Regions from separate parts of the Lysinibacillus sp. Y5S-8 genome, predicted to be linked through region 1. Evidence: predicted binding sites of a transcription regulator. Region 1 holds the regulator's gene; the other holds the start of a gene.
The links. Region 1 encodes CtsR, which represses protease genes until heat stress. Its sites were predicted from a motif close to ATGGTCAATAAAGGTCAAACA; they were not measured.

Region 1 (8,966 bases):
CTGCTGTTTCTTCACTAATAGCGTTGAGCTCCTCTGCTGTACTCTGAATGGTTGTAACAAGAGAGTTTTTTGTTGCATCAGCTACTGAGCGAATGCGTTCTTCTTCATTTTCATAGGCCTCGATTACAAGCTGTTGCTCGAAATTAATGATTTTACAAAAAGCATTTATAGCACGAATGGCATCTTGTTTTGAGATGTCCACTTCGCTCACAAAATTTGTGAATGTAGAAGTGAGTGATTGGAATGAGGCAATATACCATTTGGATTGTAAACCAATTCGCACGTGAGTCTCGGCAATTGCCTTTCTTTCGGCAATGTAGGCATCATTTATATGACTCTCAAAAATATCACTTAAATGTTTATGTAATGTAATTTTCAAACGGTCAATATGTGATGTTCTATTAATAATATCGATTAGATCTTGGCTCAAACTAATGGCAGCATAAAATTGCTCCACCATTGCAGGGATGAGATCCTTTGCAAGCGGTTGTAGTTGTTTAATGATTGCTAAATCGTCTACTGTTAAATTTAAAAGTTGCAATTGTTTTTGAAGATTTGGGTAGTTCGATACATCTAGTCGTACATCATTCTTAAAATTTTCAGGTGTTAATGTAATTGAATAGTTAGCACTACTGTTTTTGGAAAACCAACTCATTATTATTTGCTCCATTCCTAATATCCATAATAAATTGTAAGTAAAAAAGCCTTTTGAAATTTGTTAGGTTTGTAAATTTGATAAATAATTGGTATTAAATCTATTTTACTATTATTTGCTGAATATTTGGTTAAAAATTTGGTTATTTCTTTATTTTTTTACTTAATTGTCAGTTCAATTAGTGAAGCGAAGTAAATTTGAATTTAAAATAGGAAACCTGTAAAATACGAACTGTTTAGCAAGATAGAGACTGTATGTAAAAAAGGATTAGAGGAGGTATTATATGGAGAAAAAGCGTTTTAAATTTGTCATCCCAGTCATGGTTATTGTCGCAATTGGCTCTGTTTATATGTTACGAAACTATTATGCTGAGGTACCCTCTGTTGAGCAATTATTAATTACAATCTGTGCAACTTTGGGATCAGGCGTATTAGCATACTTTTTATTTCCGCAGCAAGGTGATAATAAAATTGATGATAGGGGACCCTATTAACTTCTTGAAAAAGGAGACTGCTCGTTTCATGACAAAACGAGCAGCTTTTTTTATGGTTTAAATAATTTAAACCAGCCTTTATGTTTAAAGATAGCTAGCATAAAGATCGCAATAATAATCATAGAGCCTAGTACAATAAAATAGCTGTAATGGCCATGAAGCTCAGGCATGTTATCAAAGTTCATGCCATATACACCAGCAATAAAAGTAAGTGGAATAAAGATAGTTGATACAATGGTTAAAGTCATCATAATGCCGTTCATGCGACTTGAGCTCATAGCCATATAGTTATCACGCATATCCGCTGTCAGTTCTCGATTGGATTCAACCATTTCAGTTAGTTTAATGAGATGGTCGTATATATCCCCGAAATAAGCTCTTTCTGATTTGTTTAAAGAAAAACGGTAAGAATTAAGAATTCGATATAAAAGATCTCGCATCGGTAAAATAGTGCGTCTAAGGTCAAGCAAATCGCTACGGAATTCGAAGACAATCTTCATGGCATTTACGTTGCTTTGGTATGTAAGTTCGCCTTCAAGTGCATTAAGATGATCTTCAATTTTATAAACAAGAGGGAAATAGCTATCCACGATTTTATCAATTGTTTGATATGTTAAATAAACCGTCCCCCGTTCCCAATTTTTTGGTTGGCTTGCTAGTATCTTTTGTACCTTATCTATTTCAGGAACAGGGTTTTTATGGAACGTCACAATAAATTTATTGGAGGCAAAAATATTAACCTCTTCTGCAGCAAGGTTCTCTTCATTTACTCGATGAATAACAAAGAAATGAAAATCATCATAGAAATCGAGCTTTGGGCGCTGTAATCGCATTAAGCAATCTTCAATAGCAAGCGGATGGAAATGGAAAAATGTATCTAATAATGATTCTTCTTCGGCTGTAGGGCAATTAAAATCAACCCAATACCATTCAAATTCTTGCTGATGTATAACTTCCAATGGAAAATCTTTTAGTAATTGTTGTTGTTTTGTAATACCAATGGTGCTTATCACGGTTTTCACCTCAAATTATTTACTACAAAATTTTATTTAGTGCCCCTCTTTAAAGCATACCCAACCAGCAAATAAAGTAGTGGCAAAAAATCTAGAAGGTTTTGTAAAGCCCGCCTTTTGTAGCAGTGTTAAAATATCCTCTTCACGCATAAACGAAAGGGAGCGAATGGATTTTTCCATCTCTGCTACATCAGATGCAGAAAGCTTTGTATGTTGTAGCCAATAGGAACGCCATAAATCAAATTGTAGTTCAGTTTCTAAAGAGCCGGGCTGACCATATTTTGAGACAAGGACAAACGGTGCTCCAGGCTTTAAATGTCTTGCGATTTCTTCTAATGTAGATAGCTTTTCTTCATAACCCAGAATAAAATGCAGAACGAGAACACAACTTGCTGCATCGTATTTTATGGAGGGTAATTGAGTATCTAGTATTGTTCCTTGGTGGAAAGACAGTGTATTGGGTAGAGCGTGTAGACGTTCCTTTGCTATGCTGAGCATGGACTCTGATGGATCAATACCTGTGAATGACCAGTCGGACCTTCCATCTGCAAGCTGTAAAATTTCATTGCCGCTTCCTGCACCGACAATTAACATATCAGCTTTATCTGGGAGTATAGAATGATAAAAGGTTTGTATTAAACGTAGCATGGCATCATAGCTTGGCAATGTACGACGAATACCCTTTTCATATTCGTTTGCTAATGTGTTGTTAAATTCCATCTCTCATCACAGCCTTCCAAAAAAAATTTAATAAATCTTATTTAATGTGAAACTATTACGGGTATAGTTCCGTAAATAGTAGTACATAAAACATAGACAAAGTACAAAGAAAGGGTTGATATATATGGAGACTAAATGGTCTAAAGTAATCATACACGCAAGTGCATTTTTTGCGCCATGGTTAGTACCTATTATTTTCTTCTTAATTAGTTCGGATGAGGAAGTGAAGGCGATTTCTATTCAAGCATTGCTCTTCCAAATTGTTATGGGTATTTTAATCGCTATCTCAGTTGTTTTAAGTTTTGTTCTTATTGGGTTACCGTTTTTAATCATTTTCGGCATCATGTTATTTGTTGTACCAATTATCGGTATCGTAAAAGCATTGTCTGATGAGCCTTGGCGTTATCCAATTGTTGGTCGTTGGGTATAATTTTCATAGACGCAAGTATATGCTAGTTGCATATGCTTGCGTTTTTTCTATGACTAATAAGGGTACATTAGGTATATGAGCAAATTATAACCCGTGCAGATTTGACTGAAAAAGCACTGTTTTTCGTACTAAAATAGGCACTTTAAGACTTTTCACTTTTCTATGGGCGAAATCATTGCAATTTTTTTGAAGCGTTTTGTATAATATACTAAAAGAAAGTCAAAGATAGTCAAAGTCAGTGAAGCAAGCGAGGTGTATTCCTAAAATGCGTAATATATCAGACATCATAGAAGGTTACTTAAAGCAAGTACTTGAATTAGGTGGAGAAGGGCATATTGAAATTAAACGGAGTGAGATTGCTGATAAATTTCAATGTGTGCCATCACAAATAAATTATGTAATTAATACAAGATTTACTGCCGAGCGAGGTTACCTTGTTGAGAGCAAACGTGGTGGTGGTGGGTACATACGAATTTTACGTGTCCGCGCGCATTCACAGATTGATTTAATCGACGATGTTCTCAGACAAATAGAAGGTGGAGCATCTCAAACGATGGCAGAAGATTTAGTATATCGGCTCATCGATGAGCAGGTAATTTCAAAACGAGAAGCGAAATTAATGTTAGCAGCAATTGATCGCTCCACAATCGATTTACATCTCCCTTTAAGAGATACTATTCGAGCAAAGATCTTGCGAGCAATGCTGACAACAATCAAATATGAACAGCAAAAATAGTGAGGTGATGGAAATGATATGCGAACATTGTAAGCAACGTAATGCGACAGTTACAGTAACACAAGTTCAAAATGGGCAAAAGGTGGAGCACCATTATTGTGACGTCTGCGCCTCACAGTTCCATCCATTTCATGCAGAGTTTAAACAAGAGCCAGTGTCTATTCAACAGCTATTGTCGAACTGGTTCGGCTCGCCTACATGGCAAAAGGTGGGAGAAAAACAACAAGTTCAACCACAACAGCAAACATGCCCACAATGTGGATTTTCGTATAAACAATTTTTAAAAGAAGGTAAATTTGGATGCCCGAGCTGTTATGACACCTTTAGTGAGCATTTGCCTAAGCTCTTTAATCGCATACAGGCAGGCCCCCAACACATTGGTAAAATGCCTGGTGCTCGCAGTAATGTGTATGTCATTAAAAAGCAAATAGAGGATATCCGCAAGCGTATGAAGGCCGCTGTAGCTGAAGAACAATTTGAGGAGGCGGCGAAGCTTCGTGATGAAGTTAAAGAGCTAGAGAAGCATCTACAATTTGAAGGTGGTGATGTGTCATGATGATTGATTCATTTTTAGAGCGTGCGACCCCAACGTGGATGCATATCAAGGATGATTATTCAGATATTGTCATTAGTACACGTATTCGCCTTGCTCGAAATTTAGATGGCTATCGATTTCCATTAGCTTTCTCAGAGAATGAGGCATTGCAGGTGGAACAGGCAGTTACACATGCAATAAGTGATAGCCCAACGCTTCAAAATGATTATGCTTATTTTGCTATTAAGGATTTAACGCCTCTACAGCGTCAAATTCTTGTAGAAAAGCATTTGATTAGTCCACAGCTGGCTAAAAAAGAGCAAGTAGGCTCCATACTTCTTTCTGAAGATGAATCCGTTAGCATTATGGTGAATGAAGAGGATCATTTACGCATTCAATGTATGACAGCAAGCTTTCAACTTCAAAGTGCCTATGAACAAGCAAATAAAATTGATCGTATCCTAGAGAAAGTATTACCGTATGCCTTTCGAGATACTTTTGGCTATTTAACAAGTTGTCCGACGAATATTGGCACGGGTCTTCGCGCATCGGTCATGATGCATCTACCCGCACTGACATTAACCGGGCAAATGAATCAAATTATTAATGCCATGACTCGCTTAGGAATGACTGTAAGAGGTATATATGGGGAAGGCAGCGAAAATTTAGGAAATGTTTATCAAGTGTCGAATCAAATTACACTTGGGAAGACAGAAGAAGACATTTTAGCAGACATACAAAGTGTCGCTGAAAAGATTATCCAAAAAGAGCGACACGCAAGAGGGAAGTTGATGGAAAAGGCAGAGCTTGCTCTAGAAGATAGAGTATATCGGGCTTTAGGTACCCTTACACATGCGAGAATTCTAACAAGTGAGGAAGCCGCTACCTGTCTATCTAATGTTCGTTTAGGAGTAGATCTACAGTTAATTGATGGGATTCAAGCAACAACCTTAAATGAATGTGTTGTTAGTATGCAACCAGGTTTTTTACAGCACTATGCAGGTGAGGCACTGCCCCCTGCTGAACGGGATCGTGTCCGAGCGGAAATGCTCCGTGAGGCATTATCTCAAGAATATGCGAATAAGCCTATAAATGGGGAAAAAGGAGAGGATTTATATGATGTTTAATCGTTTTACACAACGCGCGCAAAAAGTATTACAGCTTGCTCAGGAAGAGGCTATTCGTTGGAAGCACGAATCTATTGGAACAGAGCACATTCTATTAGGGCTTATACGTGAAGGCGGCGGTATTGCTGCGAAAGCGTTAGAAGCCATTGATATTAGTCCTCAAATGATTGAAGCTGGTATTGAGGAATTAGTTGGTAAAGGTAAAGAAGATGTCGGCCCAATTGTTCACTATACGCCAAGAGCTAAGAAAGTAATTGAACTATCTGTGGATGAATCACGTAAATTAGGTCACTCGTATATCGGCACAGAGCACTTATTATTAGCGCTTATTCGTGAAGGTGAAGGCGTGGCAGCTCGCGTCTTAAACAATGCGGGTGTCGGCTTAAATAAAGCACGTCAGCAAGTATTATTGCTATTAGGTAACAACGATAATGCACAATCTGGGCAACAAGCAGCTCAAGCTGCCAATACCCCAACTTTAGATAGCCTAGCACGTGATTTAACACAAATTGCACGTGAAGGCACATTGGACCCTGTTATTGGTCGAAGCAAGGAAATTACACGTGTGATTGAAGTGTTATCGCGTCGTACGAAAAATAACCCTGTATTGATTGGTGAGCCAGGTGTTGGTAAAACAGCGATTGCTGAAGGGTTAGCACAGCAAATTATCCATAATGAAGTACCAGAAATCCTACGTGACAAACGTGTCATGACTTTAGATATGGGGACGGTTGTTGCAGGTACTAAATATCGTGGTGAATTTGAAGATCGTTTGAAAAAGGTGATGGATGAAATTCGCCAAGCTGGCAACATCATTTTATTCATCGATGAATTGCATACATTAATCGGTGCAGGTGGTGCAGAAGGTGCAATTGATGCCTCCAATATTTTAAAACCATCTTTAGCACGCGGTGAGCTTCAATGTATTGGTGCAACAACATTAGACGAGTACCGCAAATATATTGAAAAGGATGCAGCATTAGAGCGTCGCTTCCAACCAATCCAAGTGGATGAACCAACAGTGGAAGAAGCGATTCTAATTATTCAAGGCTTACGTGACCGTTATGAAGCGCATCACCGTGTAAAAATTACAGATGAAGCGATTGAAGCAGCGGCTAAAATGAGTGACAGATATATTTCAGACCGATTCCTACCAGATAAAGCAATTGACTTAATCGACGAGGCAGGTTCCAAAGTCCGCTTACGTTCATTTGCAGTGCCACCAAACTTAAAGGCACTTGAAGATAAACTTGAAAATGTGCGCTCTGAAAAAAATGCAGCCGTATCAGGCCAAGAATTTGAAAAGGCTGCCTCTCTAAGAGATACAGAGCAAAAGCTGAAAGATGAAATTGAAGCTACACGAAAAAATTGGAAAGAAGAGCAAGGCAAAGCGGAATCTAAAGTGACTGTGGATGATGTTGCAGCGGTTGTATCAATGTGGACAGGAATCCCAGTAGCTAAAATTGCTTCCGAGGAATCTTCGAAGTTATTACAACTTGAAGAAGAGTTACACAAACGTGTAGTAGGGCAAGGAGAAGCGGTAGAAGCGATTTCTCGTGCGATCCGTCGTGCAAGAGCAGGCTTAAAAGATCCAAAACGACCAATCGGCTCATTCATTTTCTTAGGACCTACAGGTGTTGGTAAAACAGAGTTGGCAAGAGCACTTGCTGAAGTGATGTTTGGCGATGAAGATGCGATGATTCGTGTCGATATGTCTGAGTACATGGAGAAACATTCGACTTCTCGTTTAGTAGGTTCACCTCCAGGCTATGTGGGCTTTGATGATGGTGGTCAATTGACTGAAAAGGTTCGCCGTAAACCATACTCGGTCGTATTATTAGATGAAATTGAAAAAGCACATCCAGATGTTTTCAATATTCTACTGCAAGTTCTTGAAGATGGCCGTTTAACAGATTCTAAGGGCCGTGTAGTAGACTTCCGTAATACAGTAGTCATTATGACTTCAAACGTTGGTGCCGATGCTTTAAAATATCAAAAGAGCCTTGGTTTCAATGTAGGTGGAGCAGAATCTAAGCATAAAGATATGAAGGGTACGATGCTAGAAGAATTGAAAAAAGCATTCCGTCCAGAGTTCTTAAACCGTATCGATGAAATGATTGTCTTCCACGCATTAGATAAAGAGCATTTAAAAGAAATCATTGCAATGATGGGCAATGCACTAACAAAACGCTTAAAAGAGCAAGATATTTCGTTGGAGCTAACTGATGCAGCACTTGAGAAAATTGCTGAGGAAGGCTATGACCCTCAATATGGTGCTCGTCCGTTACGCCGTGCATTACAAAAACAAGTAGAGGATCGATTATCAGAAGAATTGCTGAAAGGTAATGTAGAGAAGGGTAATCAGGTTATCATTGATTATGTAGACGGTGAGTTTATTGTAAAGAAAAAAGAGGGTGTATCCATCTCTAAATAATTTTATGCAAAGACAGCGAGGCTTTAAGTGCCAAGCTGTCTTTTTTTCTGTACAATTAATGATAAGAACAAATATTCGAGGTGAAAGCAATTTGGCAAAGAAAAAAACAAAGTTTGTATGTTCAGGCTGTGGCTATGAAACTGCAAAATGGATGGGAAGATGTCCAGGGTGTGGGGAATGGAATAAGATGGTGGAAGAAGTTGAGATGGTCGCAAAAGGACCACGAGGAGCATTCCAGCATTCTGCTACAGTTACCCAAAAGGCTCTCCCAATCATTCAGGTCGAAGCGACTGAAGAATCCCGTGTAGCGACGGAAATGGGCGAACTGAATCGCGTATTGGGTGGTGGTATTGTACCCGGTTCGCTCGTATTAATCGGGGGAGATCCGGGGATTGGGAAATCTACACTATTACTACAAGTTTCAGCATTACTTTCGAATAAAGGGCATCGTGTGCTCTATATTTCTGGAGAGGAATCCATTCGTCAAACAAAATTACGAGCAGAGCGTCTAGGAGTGGTTTCTCAAGAGCTTTACATATATTCCGAGACGAATCTCGAATTTTTAAACCAAACCATTGATGAAGTACAACCGAAATTTGTCATTGTCGATTCCATACAAACCGTCTTTCATCCAGAAGTAACAAGTGCACCAGGTAGTGTATCGCAAGTTCGTGAATGTACGGCAGAGCTGATGCGAATCGCCAAGACAAAAGGCATTGCTATTTTCTTGGTCGGGCATGTAACGAAAGAGGGGCAAATTGCCGGACCTCGTATTTTAGAGCATATGGTTGATACAGTGTTATATTTTGAAGGAGAAAGACAT
Region 2 (8,966 bases), 720 kb from region 1:
AGTCACCAGGCTATTATATTTAGGAATGAATAATAAGGCGAATAGAACAAGAATAAGAACAATTATCCCAATTGGTCCAAGCAACTTTTTCAATTTATAGAACCTCCTCGACCTACTTTTCCTTTCTTCAATAGTCTACATTTTTGTCTTTACATTTATACCGTATGAATTTCATTTGACTTGACATACTAACTACTGCATCAAAAAATCATTGAGGAGGCGTTTTTTTTGTCACAATCGTTTTACAATGAATCATCAAATCAAACCAATTTCAATCAACAACATAGTCTAAATCATGGTGGCCATGAAATGATGGACATGCATGAAACAATTGGCGAAATTATCGCAGGTATGAACCAAGCCATAATTTTACGCCCACATGTACAAGATCCTGAATTATTGAATATTTTGGATCGCCAGTATAATTTTACTTTAGGTATGTACAATACAATTGTAGAGTCCTTCAAAACAGGACATGATCCATCTGTTCCAACAGGACGTTACCAAATGGAGACAGGAAATGACTTTAAATATGGCGTAAATCCTGGTCAACCAAAAAAGCCAATGCAAAATGCCAATGAAATTAATGATGAAGCTATTTCAGGGTTCTTACTTGGTGCTCAAAAAGGTTCAGCAAAATGTATGACAACGGCTGCTTTAGAGACAACAAACCCAGTTGTTCGTCGCGTTGTTGCTGATAGTATTCCTAACTGCATTGAAATGGGCTACGAATTATCCATCTATCAAAATAAACATGGCTATTATCAGGTACCTCAATACTCACAACAGGATATGCAAACGATGCTGAATGCATATGACACAACAACTAATCCCCTTCATTAACACGAAAGAGCAGTCTCTGGTGGTAAACACCAGAAACTGCTCTTTATTCATTAAGATTATAATACCTTTCCTAAAAACGCCTTTGTACGGTCACTTTGTGGATTGCCAAAGAGTTCCTCTGGAGAGCCTTCTTCTACAATATAGCCACCGTCCATAAAGACTACTCGATCCCCTACTTCACGAGCAAAGCCCATTTCGTGCGTAACAACAACCATGGTCATCCCTTCAGCTGCTAGATTTTTCATAACATCTAGCACCTCTTTGACCATTTCAGGATCAAGTGCTGAAGTGGGCTCATCAAATAAAATGGCTTTTGGCTTCATGGCTAAGGCACGTGCAATGGCTACACGCTGCTGTTGACCACCCGATAGCTGCTCAGGATAGTTATATGCCTTGCTGTCGAGTCCAACCTTTTTTAACAGCTCATGCCCTAATTCTTCAGCTTCTGGACGACTCATTTTGCGAATTTGCATAGGGGCCATCGTGACATTATCGATAACTGTCATATGCGGGAATAGATTAAATTGTTGAAACACCATGCCAACTTCTGCCCGAATCTCATTGATATTCGTTTTTGGAGCATTAATTTTCACGTTTTCAATATAAATAGCACCATCTGTTACATCTTCCAGCATATTGATGCATCGTAAAAATGTACTTTTGCCTGAGCCAGATGGTCCAATCACACAAACAACTTGTTTCTCTTGGATTTCATAATCAATGCCTTTTAATACTTCAAGCTTTCCGAAATATTTGTGTAGGTTTTCAATTTTTATCATCTTGCTTCCCGCCCTTCTGCCTTAGCTTTACGAGGGACATAACTATTGCTAAATCGTTTCTCGATAAATGCCACGATTTTCGTTACACCATATGTTAAAACTAAATAGAGTAGTGCAGCAACGATGTACGGTTCCCAGAAGCGGAAGCTTGCACCTGCTACTACCTTACTTGCGTATAAAATATCTGGTGCTGCAATAACTGTTACTAATGAAGAATCTTTTAATAATGCGATAAATTCGTTCCCTAATGGTGGAATCATACGTCTAAATGCCTGTGGTAAAATGACCTTACGCATCGCTTGGTTATGTGTTAACCCTAAAGAACGAGCTGCCTCCATTTGCCCCTTTGCAATACTTTGAATACCTGCACGGAAAATTTCCGCATTGTAAGCAGCACAGTTTAATACGAGCGCTGTAATCCCTGACACCATATATCCTAAAGAATGACCAAAAATTGTTGGAATAACTGCTAAGTGAATTAATAAAATTTGCACAAGCATTGGTGTTCCACGGAATAAATCGATATATAATTTTGATGGCCAATAAATCCATTTTTTACTCGATAATTTTCCTAGGCCTAAAAATAGTCCTAATAGAATACCTCCAAAATAACCACTAAGTGTCAAAATAATTGTTACGCCAATACCCCGTATAAACATATCTCGGTAGTTCCAGACAATGTCCCAGCGTAAGTCAAAGATGTCCATCCGAAAACCCCATTTCCCCTTTAAAGTGAATGAGCCGCTAGCATAGTAACCATGCTAGGGGCGTCATCATTCATTTATTACTTGAAATCAGAACCTGTAATTTCTTTTAATTTACCGTTTTCTTTAATCTTTTTAAGACCTTCATTTAATTTATCTAATAGCTCTTTGTTTCCTTTTTGAACCATAAAGCCATAATATTCTTTTTCAAACGCATCATCTTCGATTACTTTTAATTTTTGATCTGGATGCGCTTTAATGTATTCGTAAACTACCGCATTGTCTCCAATAGCTGCATCAACGTTACCGTTTAACATCTCTTGAATTGCGATTGGTTGACTTTCAAACGCCATAATATTTGTACTTGCTTCCCCTTGTAGCTTTTTCGCCGCCATATGACCTGTAGCATTAATTTGTACTGATACCTTTTTATCTTTTAGTTCAGCTAGAGATTTAATTTTTGAATCTTCTTTTACAACAATCAATAATTGAGACTCATAATAAGGCTCTGTAAAATCAAATGATTCTTTACGCTCTTCAGTAATTGTGATTCCTGAAGCACCAATATCTGTTTCGCCGTTTTTAATTGTTTGGAAAACTGGCTCCCAACCAATGTTATTCCAGTCAACTTCAAAGTCCATTTCATCAGCAATAGCTTTTAAAACATCGACATCAATCCCCACAATTTTCCCTGAATCGTCAACAGATTCAAATGGTGCGAAAGTTGCCTCTGTACCAACTTTATATATTTTCTTACCATCTTCTGAAGATGAGCTTCCTGAAGATGAACCACCCTTTGTACCACATCCTGCAAGTGCTAATGTTAATGCTGCAACCATCATCAGTAGCATCCAACCTGTTTTCTTCATTGTATTTCCCCCTATTTCGATAATTTTCCGAAATGCGTATTATTTTTCGCAATTCGGAAATGTTAGACTATTAGGTCAATTATATTAATATTATAGTATTTAGACAACAACTTTTCGCATAAAACTAAATATTTTTTCATATTAATTTATAATAAACTTATATAATTAGAAGAAACATGTATAAATAACAAGAAATCTAATCTAAAATTAATATATATACACTACAAACCACACCAAATTTCGATAAATTTTGGCAAAAAAAAAGAATCCCCTCAGATAGGATTCTTTTTTTTCGACTATTTCTAGTCTTCACGTACAGTATGTCCACTAAAAAATAATTTGGAGTTATTGCTTTTTTGAAGGTTTGAAAGGAATAAATAGGGGAATAATGCCAAATAGGACAGTATTGCGCCTATATCTCCCTCTCGATCTCCACTAAGCAGGCTGCTAAACTACTTATTAGGAGATGAGCTATAACAAGTATATCTATATTCAGTAAAATGGCGCCCTCGGAGGGAATCGAACCCCCAGTGCAAGAACCGGAATCTTACGTGTTATCCATTACACCACGAGGGCAAAAGCACAAAAAAAAAGTACTCACTCTAGGCTTACGAAAAGCATGATGTAGATAACCCTCATTTTTTGAAGCATACCTGCAAAATAGTGTACTGTACTTTAAACTTATAACCTTAATTATTATACAAGCCTATCATATATAATTCAACCATAGAATGCAAAAACATTTTATTTTTTTTATTTCACTTTAGCAGGGTTAATATTTGACCTTCCCTGACTATAATGTGTATGATAAGGATACAGCTGAAATAACAATGGAAATTTTCAGCAAAGGTATTCGAATTTAGTTTTTTAAGGAGGATTTAACATGAATTTAATTCCTACAGTTATTGAACAAACAAGTCGCGGTGAACGTGCATATGACATTTATTCACGTCTACTTAAAGACCGTATTATCCTTTTAGGAAGCGCTATTGATGACAATGTAGCTAACTCCATTGTTGCACAACTTCTTTTCCTACAAGCGGAAGATCCAGATAAAGATATCTCTCTTTACATTAATTCACCAGGTGGATCAATTACGGCTGGTATGGCTATTTATGACACAATGCAAATCATTAAACCGCAAGTTCAAACAATTTGTATTGGTATGGCTGCATCAATGGGTGCTTTCTTACTTGCTGCTGGTGAGCCTGGTAAACGTTTTGCATTACCAAATGCAGAAGTAATGATTCACCAACCACTAGGTGGTGCACAAGGTCAAGCGACAGAAATTGAAATTGCTGCTAAACGTATTTTATTCTTACGTGAAAAATTAAATGGCATTTTATCTGAACGCACAGGCCAACCACTTGAAGTCATTGCTAGAGACACAGATCGTGATAATTTCATGACTGCTGAGCGTGCTAAAGAATATGGTTTAATCGATCACATTATGCACCGTAGCGATAATAAATAAAAATGAGAAGGCATCACAGACTCGCTCTGTGATGCCTTTCGTGTTGTTGAAAAAAGGTGATGTCAACGGCAGAAACAGCCATTTTGAAAGGCGAGGGGTTGATTTCCGTTCCATAAAGCGTAGTGAATACCTTCACTTTATTTGAAAACCTTTCTAAAAAGAAACATTTTTATGGATTGGAGTGGAAGGCTACTTGACTCCCGTGGGATAGCGAGACAGGCGAGCCTCTAAACGGAGCGGTAGCGGAGGAAGCGGCTCAGCGCTCACCCACAGGAAAGCAAGTAGCCTGCAACGGAAATCCATTTTCACCTTTCACAAAAATGCTATGGATGGTTTTGTTTTTCAACACTATGAAGGCATCACAGATTTGCTCTGTGATGCCTTTTGTGTTCAATGAATGTTAGTCTTCATTTTCGATAATTGTAGCCAATGCTGTAACCGCTTGCTCCGCATCGCTGCCGTCACTACTTAAAGTAACTTCAGTGCCTTTAGCGACTGCTAAGCTCATGACACCCATAATGGATTTGGCATTTACTTTTTTCTCGTCTTTTTCCAGAAAGATATCAGCACTAAAACGATTTGCTTCCTGCACAAATAGTGCTGCTTGTCTAGCTTGTAGTCCTAATTTTAATTTGACCTGGACTCTTCTCTCAATCATACTCAAAACTCCCCTTCACTACCGTTCATCTATTAGTTTTATCTTACCTCACTTACTAGCAAAAGAACAATAAGCGATTACGCATGACATTCATACCTGAAAAGTATGAAAACTTAACCACCTATTTTTTCACCGCGTCTTAATGCATCAGCAATCTCATCAATTTTTCTCAATCGATGGTTAACACCTGATTTACTAACCGTTCCACTTGATACCATTTCACCAAGCTCTTTTAATGTCACATCCTGATATTCTACACGTAGACGTGCTATTTCACGTAGCTTTTCTGGTAGCTGATCCAGACCAATTGAATTTTCAATAAATCGAATATTCTCTACCTGCCGTAATGCTGCACCAATAGTTTTGTTTAAGTTGGCTGTTTCACAGTTCACAATACGGTTGACGCTATTGCGCATATCTCGCAATATTCGCACATCCTCAAACTTCATCATGGCCTGATGTGCGCCAACAATATTAAGGAAATCTGAAATTTTCTCTGCTTCCTTTAAATAAGTGACAAAACCTTTTTTTCGTTCAATTGTTTTGGCATTAAGTTCAAATTCATTCATCAAATCCATCAATGCCTCACCATGCTCTTTATACAAAGAATAAATCTCTAAATGGTAGGCTGATGTTTCTGGGTTGTTGACAGAACCTCCTGCTAAAAATGCTCCTCTTAAATAAGCTCTTTTTTGACCACTCTTTTTGATGAGCTTTCTTGAGATTGTATGGTTAAATTGAAAGTCGTCTGAGATGATTTCTAAATCAATTAGCAGCTCGCGCGCACCTTCTCTTACACGGCAAATATACACGTTATTTTTTTTCAGTCGCATCTTCTTACGAACAAGCAATTCTACATTGTACGGATACAATTTTTTCATAATCGTATATAGTCTTCTAGCAATTGCAGCGTTTTCAGTTTGCACGTCTAAACTTAGTTGTTTATTTGCAAAGGATAATGAACCATTCATACGAATTAGGGCAGAAACTTCTGCTTTCATACAATGATTGTCCGCTTCTATTTGCGTTAATTCCTTTTTTGTTTCAGAAGCAAAAGACATATCATGCCCCCCTTTCAATCATGATTTCTATGTATATGTTCATCTTACCATATACAATCAATCCATTATGTTTCTATAATGGGTCTTCTTACTTTTTGCTGGTAAATATCAGCATAATCTACCAGCCATTCTGCAACATTGATAGCATTATGTCGAACAGTTCCATCTGATCGAATTGTAGCAATATCACGTTGTATAACCTCTAAGCCCATACTTTCAAGCTTTGCCACGTCAAATGTCACTGGCTCTGCTCTTTCTTCTTTATATAGTTCTTTTACAGGATTAGGGAGTTCTTCGTCGTTTACTAAAATAGAATCAATAAAATCGCCGCCAACATGCTTATGTATGGCTGTTACATGATCACCTGCTGTATAAGAAATCGTTTCACCTTTTTGCGTCATTAAATTACAAACATATATTTTTCTGCCTTTCGCTTTCACAACAGCTTCCCCTATCTCCTTCACAAGCAGATTTGGAATAATACTTGTATATAAGCTTCCTGGACCTATTAAAATATAGTCTGCACGCTGAATCGCACGAATGGCTTCTGGTAACGGTTGCACATTTTCTGGTACTAAAAAAACACGGTCAATGCGCTTTGATGCTGTTGGAATTTTTGATTCTCCTTCAATAATTGAACCATCCTCTAGCACAGCATGTAAGTTTATTTTTTTATTTGCAGCTGGTATGACACGACCATGAACTTTTAAAACCTTGCCCATTTCACTTATAGCATGGTTAAAATCTCCAGTAATATCAGTAAGTGCCGTAAGCATTAAATTTCCTAAGGAGTGACCTTTTAAATCCTCTGATGCTGAAAAGCGATATTGAAACATTTGCTCTACAAGTGGTTCAATGTCTGATAATGCCGCAATCACATTACGTACATCACCAGGTGGCGGAATATCGTAGTCATCACGTAAACGGCCTGAAGAACCCCCATCATCTGCCACTGTCACAATGGCAGTAATATCAAATGGGTGATGCTTCAGCCCGCGTAGTAATGTGGAAAGCCCTGTACCACCACCTATTACGACAAGCCTTGTTTGCTTTTTCCCCATTCACTCATTCCTTTCTACGATTAATATCACGATGCGTAATAACCGTATTTTCCTTACCTGCTAAATATGCCCCAAAAAATTCTGCTAATGTCACTGAGCGATGCTGACCGCCAGTACAACCAAAAGCAATGACAAGCTGTGACTTACCTTCTTGTCGATAAAGAGGAATCATAAAATCTAATAAATCCGTTAGTTTTTTTATGAGTATTTGCGTATCTTCCAAAGCTAAAACATAAGAGGATACCTCTGTTTGTAGTCCTGTTTTGGGACGTAGCTCCTCCACATAATAAGGGTTTTTAAGAAAACGAACATCAAATACTAAGTCTGCATCAATAGGCATCCCATGTTTAAAGCCAAAGGACATAATGTTCACGGTAAAAATAGTATCTGCCTCACTAGCAAATTCATTGACAATTCTTTCACGTAATTGCTTCGGTTTCATGTTCGATGTGTTATACACAAAATTAGCACGGCCCTTTACTTCAGATAAAAGTGCACGTTCCTGTTTAATGCCATCTAAAGGTAAACCATTGACTGCTAGTGGATGGGCACGTCTTGTTTCTTTATAGCGTCTAACTAATGTGGCATCGTCTGCATCTAAAAATAACATACGAGTATCAATATCGCCTTCTTTTAGTATATGGTCTAACGCGCCAATAAGAGCATCAAAAAAGTCGCCACCACGCATATCCATTACGGCTGCAATACGCGTACTATTTTTACCAGAATCTCTTAGCAGAGTTAAAAAAGTTGTAAGTAACGCTGGTGGTAAATTATCAATACAGTAATACCCTAAATCCTCAAAGCTTTGAATAGCTACGGTCTTCCCAGCCCCAGACATTCCTGTAATAATAACCAATTCGTGTGTACATTGTTGGCCTTCAACCACCACTGTCATGCAACTCCTTTATTGTTCTTTTGATATTTGTATTTTCTGATGAAGTAATTCAAAATTCGTTGTATAGTCAAACGTGCCATATTGAATGCCTGATTGCGAAACCGCAAATTGTAAATTAGTTCGATCTCCTTCAGCCATTGGCAAATGTGCTAAATCCTCTACCCGGTGCCATGCAAGCTTGCCTTCTCTCGTTTCTTCGAATGGTATACCTTCTACATCCTTCGCAACAAATGTATAGAGCATCCACTCATCCACTACATCATTATTTTCTTTAATAATCATCGTATAAACACCCTTTAAATGAACATTTAAAGGTGTGACATTTGTTTCTTCTTGAAACTCACGTACAGCAGCCTCAAAGATGGATTCACCGCTCTCCATTTTCCCTCCTGGAGCAACATACCAGCCTCGTCTTGGTTTCTGAAGTAATAATACTTTACCGTCTTTTATGGCAATTAAATTTGCAATTCTTTGCATAGGCACACCTCTAATCACTTTTGCATTCTACTCCCCATTATAGCAAGACCTTGCAAGATTTGTCCTCATTTACAACTCTCAAGTGAAGACAATTAACAATTTAGGTTTATTCATGTGTAATGCTTTTATGTTAGGCGAAAAA

Region 2: a site for CtsR is predicted at 3,972-3,992, ahead of clpP (ATP-dependent Clp endopeptidase proteolytic subunit ClpP). Genes of this name have one in related genera too.

Annotation. Positions count from the first base shown of each region.
Region 1 covers NZ_CP145889.1:4,533,551-4,542,516, reverse strand. The annotation lists gene V6670_RS22335 (protoglobin domain-containing protein) at 1-655, opposite strand, end outside; gene V6670_RS22330 (hypothetical protein) at 939-1,148, shown strand; gene corA (magnesium/cobalt transporter CorA) at 1,199-2,161, opposite strand; gene V6670_RS22320 (class I SAM-dependent methyltransferase) at 2,198-2,881, opposite strand; gene V6670_RS22315 (DUF4870 domain-containing protein) at 3,006-3,311, shown strand; gene V6670_RS22310 (CtsR family transcriptional regulator) at 3,577-4,047, shown strand; gene V6670_RS22305 (UvrB/UvrC motif-containing protein) at 4,061-4,603, shown strand; gene V6670_RS22300 (protein arginine kinase) at 4,600-5,709, shown strand; gene V6670_RS22295 (ATP-dependent Clp protease ATP-binding subunit) at 5,699-8,143, shown strand; gene radA (DNA repair protein RadA) at 8,235-8,966, shown strand, end outside.
Region 2 covers NZ_CP145889.1:3,817,337-3,826,302, forward strand. The annotation lists gene V6670_RS18635 (LemA family protein) at 1-93, opposite strand, end outside; gene V6670_RS18640 (spore coat protein) at 229-843, shown strand; gene V6670_RS18645 (amino acid ABC transporter ATP-binding protein) at 900-1,622, opposite strand; gene V6670_RS18650 (amino acid ABC transporter permease) at 1,619-2,329, opposite strand; gene V6670_RS18655 (basic amino acid ABC transporter substrate-binding protein) at 2,407-3,195, opposite strand; tRNA gene V6670_RS18660 (tRNA-Arg) at 3,697-3,771, opposite strand; gene clpP (ATP-dependent Clp endopeptidase proteolytic subunit ClpP) at 4,079-4,669, shown strand; gene V6670_RS18670 (HPr family phosphocarrier protein) at 5,070-5,327, opposite strand; gene whiA (DNA-binding protein WhiA) at 5,441-6,388, opposite strand; gene V6670_RS18680 (YvcK family protein) at 6,454-7,449, opposite strand; gene rapZ (RNase adapter RapZ) at 7,454-8,347, opposite strand; gene V6670_RS18690 (8-oxo-dGTP diphosphatase) at 8,357-8,824, opposite strand.